3 regions of the Arthrobacter sp. AL05 genome follow, and region 2 is predicted to be linked to each of the others. Evidence: riboswitches for the same ligand, from Rfam matches in the RefSeq annotation. Region 2 holds a riboswitch; each other region holds the start of a gene.
What was found. Region 2 has a riboswitch for S-adenosylmethionine ahead of QK287_RS03570 (bifunctional o-acetylhomoserine/o-acetylserine sulfhydrylase). Riboswitches for the same ligand answer to the same signal wherever they lie in the genome.
Positions count from the first base shown of each region.

Region 1: linked by a shared signal. The riboswitch ahead of QK287_RS13900 (aminotransferase class V-fold PLP-dependent enzyme) and the one ahead of QK287_RS03570 (bifunctional o-acetylhomoserine/o-acetylserine sulfhydrylase) in region 2 are both predicted to bind S-adenosylmethionine.
Region 3: linked by a shared signal. The riboswitch ahead of QK287_RS02205 (DUF1737 domain-containing protein) and the one ahead of QK287_RS03570 (bifunctional o-acetylhomoserine/o-acetylserine sulfhydrylase) in region 2 are both predicted to bind S-adenosylmethionine.

Region 1 covers NZ_JASBRC010000011.1:89,822-93,082, reverse strand. Annotated here, with positions in the region: gene QK287_RS13905 (class I SAM-dependent methyltransferase) at 1-361, opposite strand, end outside; gene QK287_RS13900 (aminotransferase class V-fold PLP-dependent enzyme) at 495-1,973, opposite strand; SAM riboswitch class IV at 2,008-2,121, opposite strand; gene hisN (histidinol-phosphatase) at 2,228-3,040, opposite strand; gene QK287_RS13890 (ribosome small subunit-dependent GTPase A) at 3,093-3,261, opposite strand, start outside.
Region 2 covers NZ_JASBRC010000002.1:290,828-294,088, reverse strand. Annotated here, with positions in the region: gene QK287_RS03575 (homoserine O-acetyltransferase) at 1-327, opposite strand, end outside; SAM riboswitch class IV at 339-454, opposite strand; gene QK287_RS03570 (bifunctional o-acetylhomoserine/o-acetylserine sulfhydrylase) at 536-1,852, opposite strand; SAM riboswitch class IV at 1,917-2,032, opposite strand; gene QK287_RS03565 (VOC family protein) at 2,237-2,875, shown strand; gene QK287_RS03560 (CPBP family intramembrane glutamic endopeptidase) at 3,018-3,261, opposite strand, start outside.
Region 3 covers NZ_JASBRC010000001.1:466,633-469,893, forward strand. Annotated here, with positions in the region: gene QK287_RS02195 (glycosyltransferase family 2 protein) at 1-159, opposite strand, end outside; gene QK287_RS02200 (ATP-grasp domain-containing protein) at 161-1,105, opposite strand; SAM riboswitch class IV at 1,649-1,763, shown strand; gene QK287_RS02205 (DUF1737 domain-containing protein) at 1,777-2,097, shown strand; gene QK287_RS02210 (rhodanese-like domain-containing protein) at 2,094-2,504, shown strand; gene QK287_RS02215 (O-succinylhomoserine sulfhydrylase) at 2,505-3,261, shown strand, end outside.

The sequences.
Region 1 (3,261 bases), on a different contig from region 2:
CGCACCAGTGCCAGGCCTGGGCGACTGTCACCACGTCGAAAGCACTGTCGGGCAGCCCCGTCCGCTCCGCGGTACCCTCGACGGCGGTGACCCCGGGAAGTGCCCGGCGCAGCTGTTCCAGCATGTCCGCGGAGGGGTCCACTGCCGCCGTGCGCAGGCCGCGCCCGACCAGCAGCGCCGTGAATTTCCCGGTTCCGGCGCCGAGGTCCGCGGCATCCGCTGCGCCGCCGGGGATCAGCCAGTCAGCGGATTCCTCGGGATACCCGGGCCGGACGCGGTCGTAGTGTTCCCCGCCGTCCTGAAAGCTGTGCCCCAGCTCCTGGCGCCGCCCCTGGGGCAGCTTGGGTCCGCCGCGTGCCACGTTTGATCTCCTTCGGCAGGTCCGGGTACGTACCTTGTGAATTTACCGCACCGTGCAGGGGCCGCGTTTGCAGGGGCCGCGTTTGCAGGGGCCGCGTCTGCCGCCGGAGCCCGCGGCGCCGCACCGGCGGCCGTTAGTCCAGCGTGCAGGGCGCCGCCCCGGCCGTGCCGGGGGTGTTGGGGGCCCAGTGCGGGTAGCTGCGGGTGTCGTTGGACGGTACCCAGCGGCCTGCGTCCACCACGTAGTCCCAGCCGAGGCCGTTCCCGAGCAGCTCCCGGACTCCGGTGAGCAGCCGCTGGGCGTCATCAAGCCTGGAGCCCAAACCGAAGCTTGCCCGCAGCGACCCCGAGGGCAGGCCAAGCCGCCGGAGCAGCGGATGCGCGCAAAACCTGCCGTCGCGCAGCCCCATACCGTGCTCGGCGGACAGGTAGGCTGCCACCAGGCCCGCGTCGTAGCCTTCCACCGAGAAGTTGACGACGCCGATGGTGCCGGCGCCGGGAGGGGTTTGTGACCCGGTGCCCGCCCCCGGCCCTGCAGCCGCGTCGAAGGTACCGCTGTCGGAGAAGATCTGGTGGACCGTCACACCGTCGATCCGGGCGAGGCCTTCCACCAGGAAGGACCGGATGGCGTTCTCGTGCGCGTGCCACTGGTCCGCGTCCAGCCCGGCGATGATTTGCGCGGCCCGGGCCAGGGTGGCGGCGCCGAGCACGTTCGGGGATCCGCCCTCATGCCGGGCGGGTCCCGTGGTCCAGCTGACAGCATCGATCCGGGCGTCCTGGACGGCCCCGCCGCCCGCGAGGTGCGGGATGCCGGCGTCGAGCCAGTCGGGACGCCCGATCAGGACGCCGGCACCGAAGGGTGCGTAGAGCTTGTGCCCCGAGAAGGCGATGTAGTCGAGGTCGTCCGTGGAGACGTTGATCCGCCGGTGCGGGGCCAACTGGGCGGCGTCGACGACGATCCGGGCGCCGTAGTCGTGCGCCAGCGCTGCCAGGTCGCGGATTGGCAGGATCTCGCCGGTGACGTTGGAGGCCCCGGTCACGGCAAGCAGGCTGACGCCGCCGTGGGCGAGTTCCTGGCGGAGCAGCTCCAGGGTGGCCGCGAGGGTGGGGGCGGCAATGACGCTGCGGTGGGGTACCCGCTGCCAGGGCAGGAGGTTGGCATGGTGTTCAATGTCGAGGTAGAGCACCTCGCCGGTATGCTCGCCGTCGACGACCGGCAGGCAGCCGGCCAGCAGGTTCAGCGAATCGGTGGTGTTCCTGGTGAAGATCACCGCATCGTCCGGCCGGCCGCCAACGAAGTCGCGGACAATCCCGCGGGCGTTCTCGTAGACCGAGGTGCTGATCTGGGAGGCATAGCCGGCGCCGCGGTGGACGCTGGCGTAGAACGGCAGGATCTCGTTGAGGTAGGCCGAGACCACGGACAGCGCCGGAGCCGAGGCACCGTAGTCCAGGTTGGCGTAGCGGACATGTCCGCCCTGGATGAGAGGCGCCTGGATCTCGGCGCCGGTCACCGCGGCCAGCGGCCGGCGGGCAACGGCGAACCGCGGATCGGGATGTGCCGGACCGGTCTTGGCCTGAACCTCGGCGCCGGCAGGAATGGTGGCAGTCGTCATGGGGCCTCGCTCGAAAAGGACCCCACGCACCGGGGATCCGCGCTTGCCGGGTCCGTTCCGGACCGGCCAGGTCGTCACCCGGGGCACCCCGCCGCGAATGGAGGGTTGCCGGCCAGCAAACCGGGGTTTAGCGCTGGCACTCGTGACCTGGTTCGAGCCTAGGCCATGCCGGCTTCCGTGGAAAAGGCAGGGCAGGATTGTGAAGTCCTTTGTGACGGGCCGGTACCGAAGCTGCCGAACGGCGCCGGACGCGCTTACAGCAGGTCGTCCAGCCCGGGGTTCAGACGCTTGAGGACTTCGGAGTGCAGAATGGAGTTGGTCGCGAGGGCGTTGCCGCCGAAGGGACCGTCTTCTCCTTCGAGGGAGGTAAAGCGGCCGCCGGCCTCGGTGACGATCGGAACCAGCGCGGCCATGTCGTAGAGGTTGAGTTCGGGTTCGCAGGCGATATCAACGGCACCTTCCGCCACCAGGCAGTAGGACCAGAAGTCGCCGTAGGCGCGGGTCCGCCACACCTCTTCGGTGAGCCCCAGGAACTCGTCAAGGTTGCCGCGCTGCTTCCAACCTCCCAGGCTGGAATATGACAGCGAGGCATCCGGCAGGCTCGCGACGTTGGAGACCTTCAGCCGGGTTGCGGCCGCCAGTGAACGGCCCATGTACGCACCGGCGCCTTTTGCCGCCCACCAGCGCTTTCCCAGCGCCGGGGCACTGACAACGCCGACCACCGGCTCGCCCTCATCGACGAGGGCGATCAGCGTCGCCCAGACCGGGACGCCGCGGACGAAGTTTTTGGTCCCGTCAATCGGGTCGATGATCCAGCGGCGGGAGCCGTGGCCGGAACTGCCGAACTCCTCCCCGAGCACGGCGTCGCGGGGCCGGGACCGCGACAGCTGGCCACGGATGGCCTCCTCGGCGGATTTATCGGCGTCAGTGACCGGCGTCAGGTCCGGCTTCGTCTCGATCCGAAGGTCGAGCGCCTTGAAGCGGCTCATGGTCTGGGCATCTACGGAATCTGCCAGGACATGGGCAAGGCGCAGGTCGTCGTTGTAGCTCGAAGCGGGTTGACTCATGCTTCCAAACTACCGTCAAAGCGGGCAGGGAAGCGGTAGGCGCCGCGGCCTGCTAGGAGACGGTGCCCAGTTCCTTAACGTCCTGGGCTTCCAACCGCGGGTCTGTCCCGAGCAAACGGCGCAGTGAGGCGAGCCTGGCCGGACCGGATTCTCCTGCCTGGCCGGAGGCCACCCAGGCGTCCACGCCGCAGTTGACGGCGCTGGAATCGTGCTTGCAGCCC
Region 2 (3,261 bases):
CACCGGGGCGCCCGGGCCCGCGAGCTGCTCCCACCAGCCCGGCTCCGCACTGGCGCCGCGCGTGACGTGGGTGTCCCCCGTCAACGCGTGCTCGATCAGCACGGCATTGGAGCGTTCGGCGTTGAGGGTCCCCCATGTTTCGTAGCCGAGGGTGGCGTCCGGCAGCCGGGCGCCGGATTCGAGAACCAGGTCACCGATCCGGAGGTACCGGACGGTTCCGTCCGGTACAGCCGCGCCGTCCGCGGCGACGCTGCCGCCGGGGTCCGGGGCATGGGAATGGGAGGTCTTGCTTGCGGATTCACCCTGGCGGGTGGCGGCAATCGTCATGTGAGGACCTAACTTCGCGCTTGCCCGCCGGCAGCTCACCGGCAGGCCAGGTCTTCACCCGGGGCACCCCGCCGCAAATGGAGGGTTGCCGGCCAGCAAGCCGGGGCTGTCGCTGGCACTCATGACCTCCCCTGAGTGTACGAAATGCGGCCGCCCGGTGGCGAAGAATGTGACGCCCGTGTGACTTCCCCCCCCGGGGAACGGTTGGTCAGACGGTCTTGGCGGCGCGGAAACCGGCATCCAGGTCGGCGAGGATGTCGTCGATGTGCTCCAGGCCGACGGAGAGCCGCACCAGGCCGGGGTTCACCCCGGCAACGACCTGCTGCTCCGGCGAGAGTTGGCTGTGTGTCGTCGACGCCGGGTGAATGACCAGCGAGCGCACATCGCCGATATTGGCGACGTGCGAGTGCAATTCAAGGGCGTCCACAAAGCTCTTGCCGGCCTCGCCTCCGCCGGCGATGTTAAAGGAGACAACGGCGCCGGTCCCCTTCGGTCCGTACTTGCGGCCGCGCTCGAACCAAGGGCTGGACGGCAGGCCGGCATAGGCGACGGATTCGACGTCGTCCCTGGCCTCCAGCCATTCGGCGACCCGGCCGGCGTTGGCAACGTGCCGCTCCATCCGCAGGCTAAGGGTCTCGATGCCTTGGGCGATAAGGAAGGCGTTGAACGGGGACACCGCAGAGCCCAGGTCGCGCAACAACTGCACGCGCGCCTTGAGGATATAGGAGAGGTTCGCGCCGAGGGCACCGTCCACGCCGAGGTCCCGGGCGTAGACCAGCCCGTTGTAGCTGGGATCCGGGGTGTTGAAGCCGGGGAACCGTTCCGGGTCCTTGCCGAAGTCGAAATTGCCCGAGTCCACTATCACGCCCGCGATCGCCGTTCCATGGCCGCCGAGGTACTTGGTGGCCGAATGCACCACAATGTCCGCACCCCACTCGATCGGCCGGATAAGGTACGGCGTGGAGAGGGTGTTGTCTACGATCAGCGGGACACCGGCCGCGTGGGCCACCTGGGAGATGCCCTCAAGATCCAGCACGTCCTGGCGCGGGTTGGAGACCACTTCGCCAAAAAAGAGCTTGGTATTGGGCTGCACGGCGTCACGCCACTGTGCCAGGTTGTCCGGGTCCGCCACGAAGGTCACGGAAATGCCAAACTTCTTCAGTGTGTGCGCCAGCAGGTTGTAAGTACCGCCGTAAAGGCTGGGACTTGCCACCACGTGGTCTCCGGCTTCGGCGACATTCAGGATGGCCAGGGTCTCCGCCGCCTGTCCGGAGCTCAGCAGCAGAGCCGCGAGTCCGCCTTCCAGGCTGGCAACCCGCTGCTCCACGGCATCCTGGGTGGGGTTGCCGATCCTGGTGTAAATGGGGGCCAGCTCCGCCAGGGCAAAGCGGTTCGCGGCACTCTCGGCGCTGGGGAACACAAACGACGTCGTCTGGTAAATCGGCAGCGAGCGGGCGCCGGTGGCGCTGTCGGGCTCCTGGCCGGCATGGATCTGACGGGTTTCGAAGGACCAGGCACTTGACATCGGGACACTCCTTAGGGGAGCGGGCACAGCCTGAGCCTGGGCACCGTGGCCCGGGCCCGTGCTGGCGCCGCGCTTGCCTCCCGGCGGGCGCCGGACGGCCAGGTCCTCACCCGGGGCACCCCACCGCGATACGAGGGTTGCCGGCCAGCAAGCCGGGGCTGTGCGCTGGCACTCATGACCTCACCCCAGTCTAGGAACCGGTTGCAGGCGGTGGATAGCTTTATGACAAAGATGAAGCTGGCCCGGCCGCGGCGCTGCTGATGCCATGCCAATGCTGCCACGTGTGCTGCCGAGAGTGTGGCCGGAACAGTCCGGATCCGACCCCAACTGCCAGTAAGGGTACCCTAAGCTGAGAGGCGCATCACAAAGTGCCAAGATGATGGCATGCGCATGGATCACGTCTCTTACGCCTGTGAACAAGATGGCCTCGCTGCCACCACCGAACGAATTGCGTCTGCCCTCGGCGTGGAAGCCGTGAAGGGCGGAGTACACCCCCGATTCGGGACCCGCAACATGATCATCCCGCTAGCGGGACACAAGTACCTCGAGGTGGTGGAGGTCCTGAACCACCCGGCCTCCGACAAGGCCCCCTTCGGCCAGGCCGTCCGCGCCCGCTCCGAAGCCGGCGGCGGCTGGATGGGCTGGTGTGTGGAGGTCGACGACCTCGCCCCGTTCGAAGTCCGGCTCGGCCGCGCCGCCGTCAACGGCAACCGCAAGTTCCCGGACGGCCGGGAGCTGGTCTGGAAGCAGATTGGCATCCTTGGGCTCATCGCCGATCCCCAGGTCCCGTACATGCTCAAATGGGAAGGCGATCCGGAACTCCACCCGTCGAAGGCCTACGAGGGCAACGTCAAAATGTCCGCCCTCACGATTGCCGGTTCGGCCGAGCGCGTCACCGAATGGCTCGGCGTCCCGGTGGAGAAGCCGCTCGAAGACGTGGCCGTGCACTGGATTGCTCCGCGCGGGACACCCGGCATCCTCTCCGTCACGTTTGAGACGGCCTCCGGAGCCGTCACGATCTGAGGCTTCACCGCCCCGCACTTCGGCCGCCATCAGCGGGTGTCAACGACGTCACCCACCGATGGTGGCCGAATTTCTTAAAGCACGTATGGGCCGCCGCAGCCGTGCCCCGCAGATCCCCTCCGCGCAGAACCCCTCCGGCGGCTCAGCCCAGGCCGATGGCCTTGCCAAAGAGGCTGAAGCCGACGAAGGCCACGGTGTCCAGCAGCGCGTGGGCGATCACCAGCGGCATCACGCGCCGCGTTCGGGTGTACACCAGTGCAAAAACGACGCCCATGATCGCGTTGCCGATGAACGGGCCGAAGCCCTGGTACAAGTGGTAGCTTCCGCGCAGCATGGAACTGGCGAAGATGGCCAGCGGCAGGCTCCAGCCGAACTTGCCGAGCCGG
Region 3 (3,261 bases), on a different contig from region 2:
CATCGTGGGGACTTCGCGGCGTCGGCGATGGGCGCTCCGAAGTTCGAACCAGACGGCAAGCGGCACAACGAGCAGTTTCACCAGCCCGAACAACAGGACCGGCAGCCCGAGGAGGACGAGCGGGAACTGGGCCGCCGGGAGCGCTGCGGTGACGTTCATTTCAACCCATGGCATCGGCGAACGGCCCCATGCAGTGCCGGAACGACGCCGGGTTGAAGGAGGGCAGGATAAAGGACGCCAGCACCGCATCGAGCAGCTCAGGCGCGAGTCCGCTGTTCGATCCGAAGCGGGCGTTCACCGCCAGAACCACGGGTGTCCCGTCGGCGCGTCGACGAACGTCCACCTCCACAGGCCCCGTGAGGCCCAGCGCGCGGACCGCAGCCATCGCCACGTTGCCCACGTCGATCGCTTCGCCCGCCTCGGCCCGGCGAGTGGTCACGGCGTTGCCAACGATGCGGTCCGCCGGCCCAACCTTCGCCACAACAACCGCAAATGGCGCGGCACCGTTGTGCGCCGGTGTTCCGAAAACCATGGGCCGGTACTCGTTTCCGGGGATGAATTCCTGGACGATGCGGCTGTCCGGCAGTCGCTGCCAGTCCATTTCCGTGCGGCCATCGACGACTGTCACGACCCGGCCGCCTCGGGACGCCCGGGGTGAGACGACGACCGGTCCGCCCAGGGCGGCCATTGCAGCGTCCGCACCGGCGAAGTCGCTGGGCACGCCGAACCGGGGCACGGGAACGCCCGCTGCATGTAGTTGCCAGGCCGTAAAGAGCTTGTCATGGGCCAACGCCACCGGGCCCGGATCGCCGATCATCACACGTACGTCCGCTCCGAACGCCGCCCGGAACGCGGCGAGCTGCGGCAGTTCCTCGCTGACCGTGGGAATGACAAGATTGATGCCTTCCTGGCTAACCAGTCGCCGAAGTGCTGATACCCGTTCCGCGTCCGTCGCGTGCGGGACGGGGAACACCGTGAATCCTGCCCCGTCCGGCAGCTCGAGGATGTCCGTCCCGAGGACAGGAATGTCGCGCGCTTTCAGTTGGGCCGCGATGGCCTGGCCCGCAGGGCCGCAGGCGCCGGTGACCAATACGCGCGGCCTCACCGCTGTGCCGTCCTGGCAGCCCGGACCCGGCCATCGCCGCCGGCGTCCGCACCGGAGGGCCGGTTCGGAATCAACCCTTCCGTTACCTGGCGGCCGGGTGTGCTGATAACAGCGGCCAAGGCCGTGCTCAGGAGAATAATGAGTAGAACATATATCGCGGCCATAGCAGTCCCCTTCCCTTGTTAAAGGCCCGGCAGTCGACGGCGCCGCACCGGCCTAACTGGCTGGATCATCAGAGCCGGCCGCAAAACTGAGCGATCCTCGGATGGCGTTTTAGGGCCTGGCGACTTCCGTGGCGCTGGTCCTTCAGTAAAGTCGCGCCGACTGCCAAAAGTCCCGAGTAGGAACTACCCGAAAGCCTCCCCGGTTCAAATTCGAGGCCCCGGGGGTTTGTACCTGTGTGCAATCCCCCGAGTACGTGGATGGGGACGCTGGCATGACCGCTGGCGAATGGCTTATGAACAAACCTCCGTTTCCACCCCGCTCCTTAACATGACGGCCGCCGCCGTGCGGTCCGGCGTCACAGGTGTTACGTTCTTTGGGAGTAATGAGAACCGGCGCCAAGCCCTGACTGGCCGGTCGGCAACCCTCCCTTCCGCGGCGGGGTGCCTCAGGTGAGTACTCGGCATATCGACCATTCGAGCTGCAAGCGTGAAAGAAGGAGATCCGTCATGCCTGACGCGTCCACCGCTGCTGTCCCCCGGACAGCAGCGAACAAAGCCCCGGCCCCGTCCCCCTCAGTCGCCGGTGCCGCCGAGCAGAAACTGCTGTACCGTCTGTTCACCGGAGCCGATGACCGCGCCTTCTGCGAGCGTGTATCGGCCGCCCTCACCGAGGGCTACGTTCTGCACGGCGGCCCGGCTGTCACGTTCAACGGCAGCAACGTCGTCGTGGCCCAGGCACTTGTGCTGCCGGCGGCGATCGCCAACGCCGATGCGGCCGTCGCCAGCGCCGTGGACGATCTCGACTTCGACGGCGGGGGCCACGCGTGAGCTACGCCGGGGACCTCAGCCCGCAGGAGGCCTGGTCCAAGCTCGGGGACGGCGCCATCCTGGTGGACGTCCGCACCGAGGGTGAATGGGCCAGCGCCGGAATTCCGGACACCAAAGCGACGGAGAATGATCCGCTCTTCATCCAGTGGAGCCTCGCCGGCGGCATCCCCAATTCGCAGTTTCTGGCGCAACTGAGACAACAGGCCCCCGAAGCCGGCGGCACCGAATTGTTGTTCCTGTGCCGCTCGGGCGCGCGCTCCGTCGCGGCCGCAATCGTCGCCACCGAGGACGGTTTTACCTCCTTTAACATCCTTGAGGGCTTTGAGGGCGAACCCGACGGCGAGGGCCAACGCACTGTCAACGGCTGGAAAAACCGCGGCCTCCCCACCAATCTCGGAAGACACTAAGTGACATTCAACCCTGATGCCGCCGACTGGAGCGCGGACACCCAGGCCGTCCGCGGCGGACTCGACCGCACCGGATTTCAGGAGACGTCAGAACCGGTCTTCCTGAACTCCGGCTTCGTCTACGAATCGGCGGCCGCCGCGGAACGCGCCTTCGCCGGCCACGACGAGCGTTTCGTCTACTCCCGCTACGGCAATCCCTCTGTGGCGACGTTCCAGGAGCGGCTCCGGCTGCTCGAAGGCACCGAGGCCTGCTTTGCCACGGCGTCGGGCATGTCCGCTGTCTTTACTGCCCTGGGTGCCCTGTTGGCCGCCGGCGACAGGGTGGTGGCGGCCCGATCGCTGTTCGGCTCATGCTTTGTGATCCTGAACGAGATCCTGCCCCGCTGGGGCGTCGAGACGGTCTTCGTTGACGGCCCGGACCTGGTGCAGTGGCGCGAGGCGCTCGCCAAACCCACCACTGCTGTCTTCTTCGAGTCGCCCTCGAACCCAATGCAGGAAATCGTGGATATCGCGGCAGTGAGCGAAATGGCGCACGCGGCCGGGGCGACGGTCGTCGTCGATAATGTCTTTGCCACTCCCCTGCTGCAGCGCTGCGGGGAGCTCGGCGCGGACGTGATCGTCTACTCCGGCACCAAGCACATCGACGGCCAGGGTCGCGTCCTTGGCGGCGCGATCCTGGGCACCAGGGATTTCATCGAGGGCCCGGTCAAGCAGCTGATGCGCCATACCGGCCCGGCACTCTCGGCCTTCAACGCAT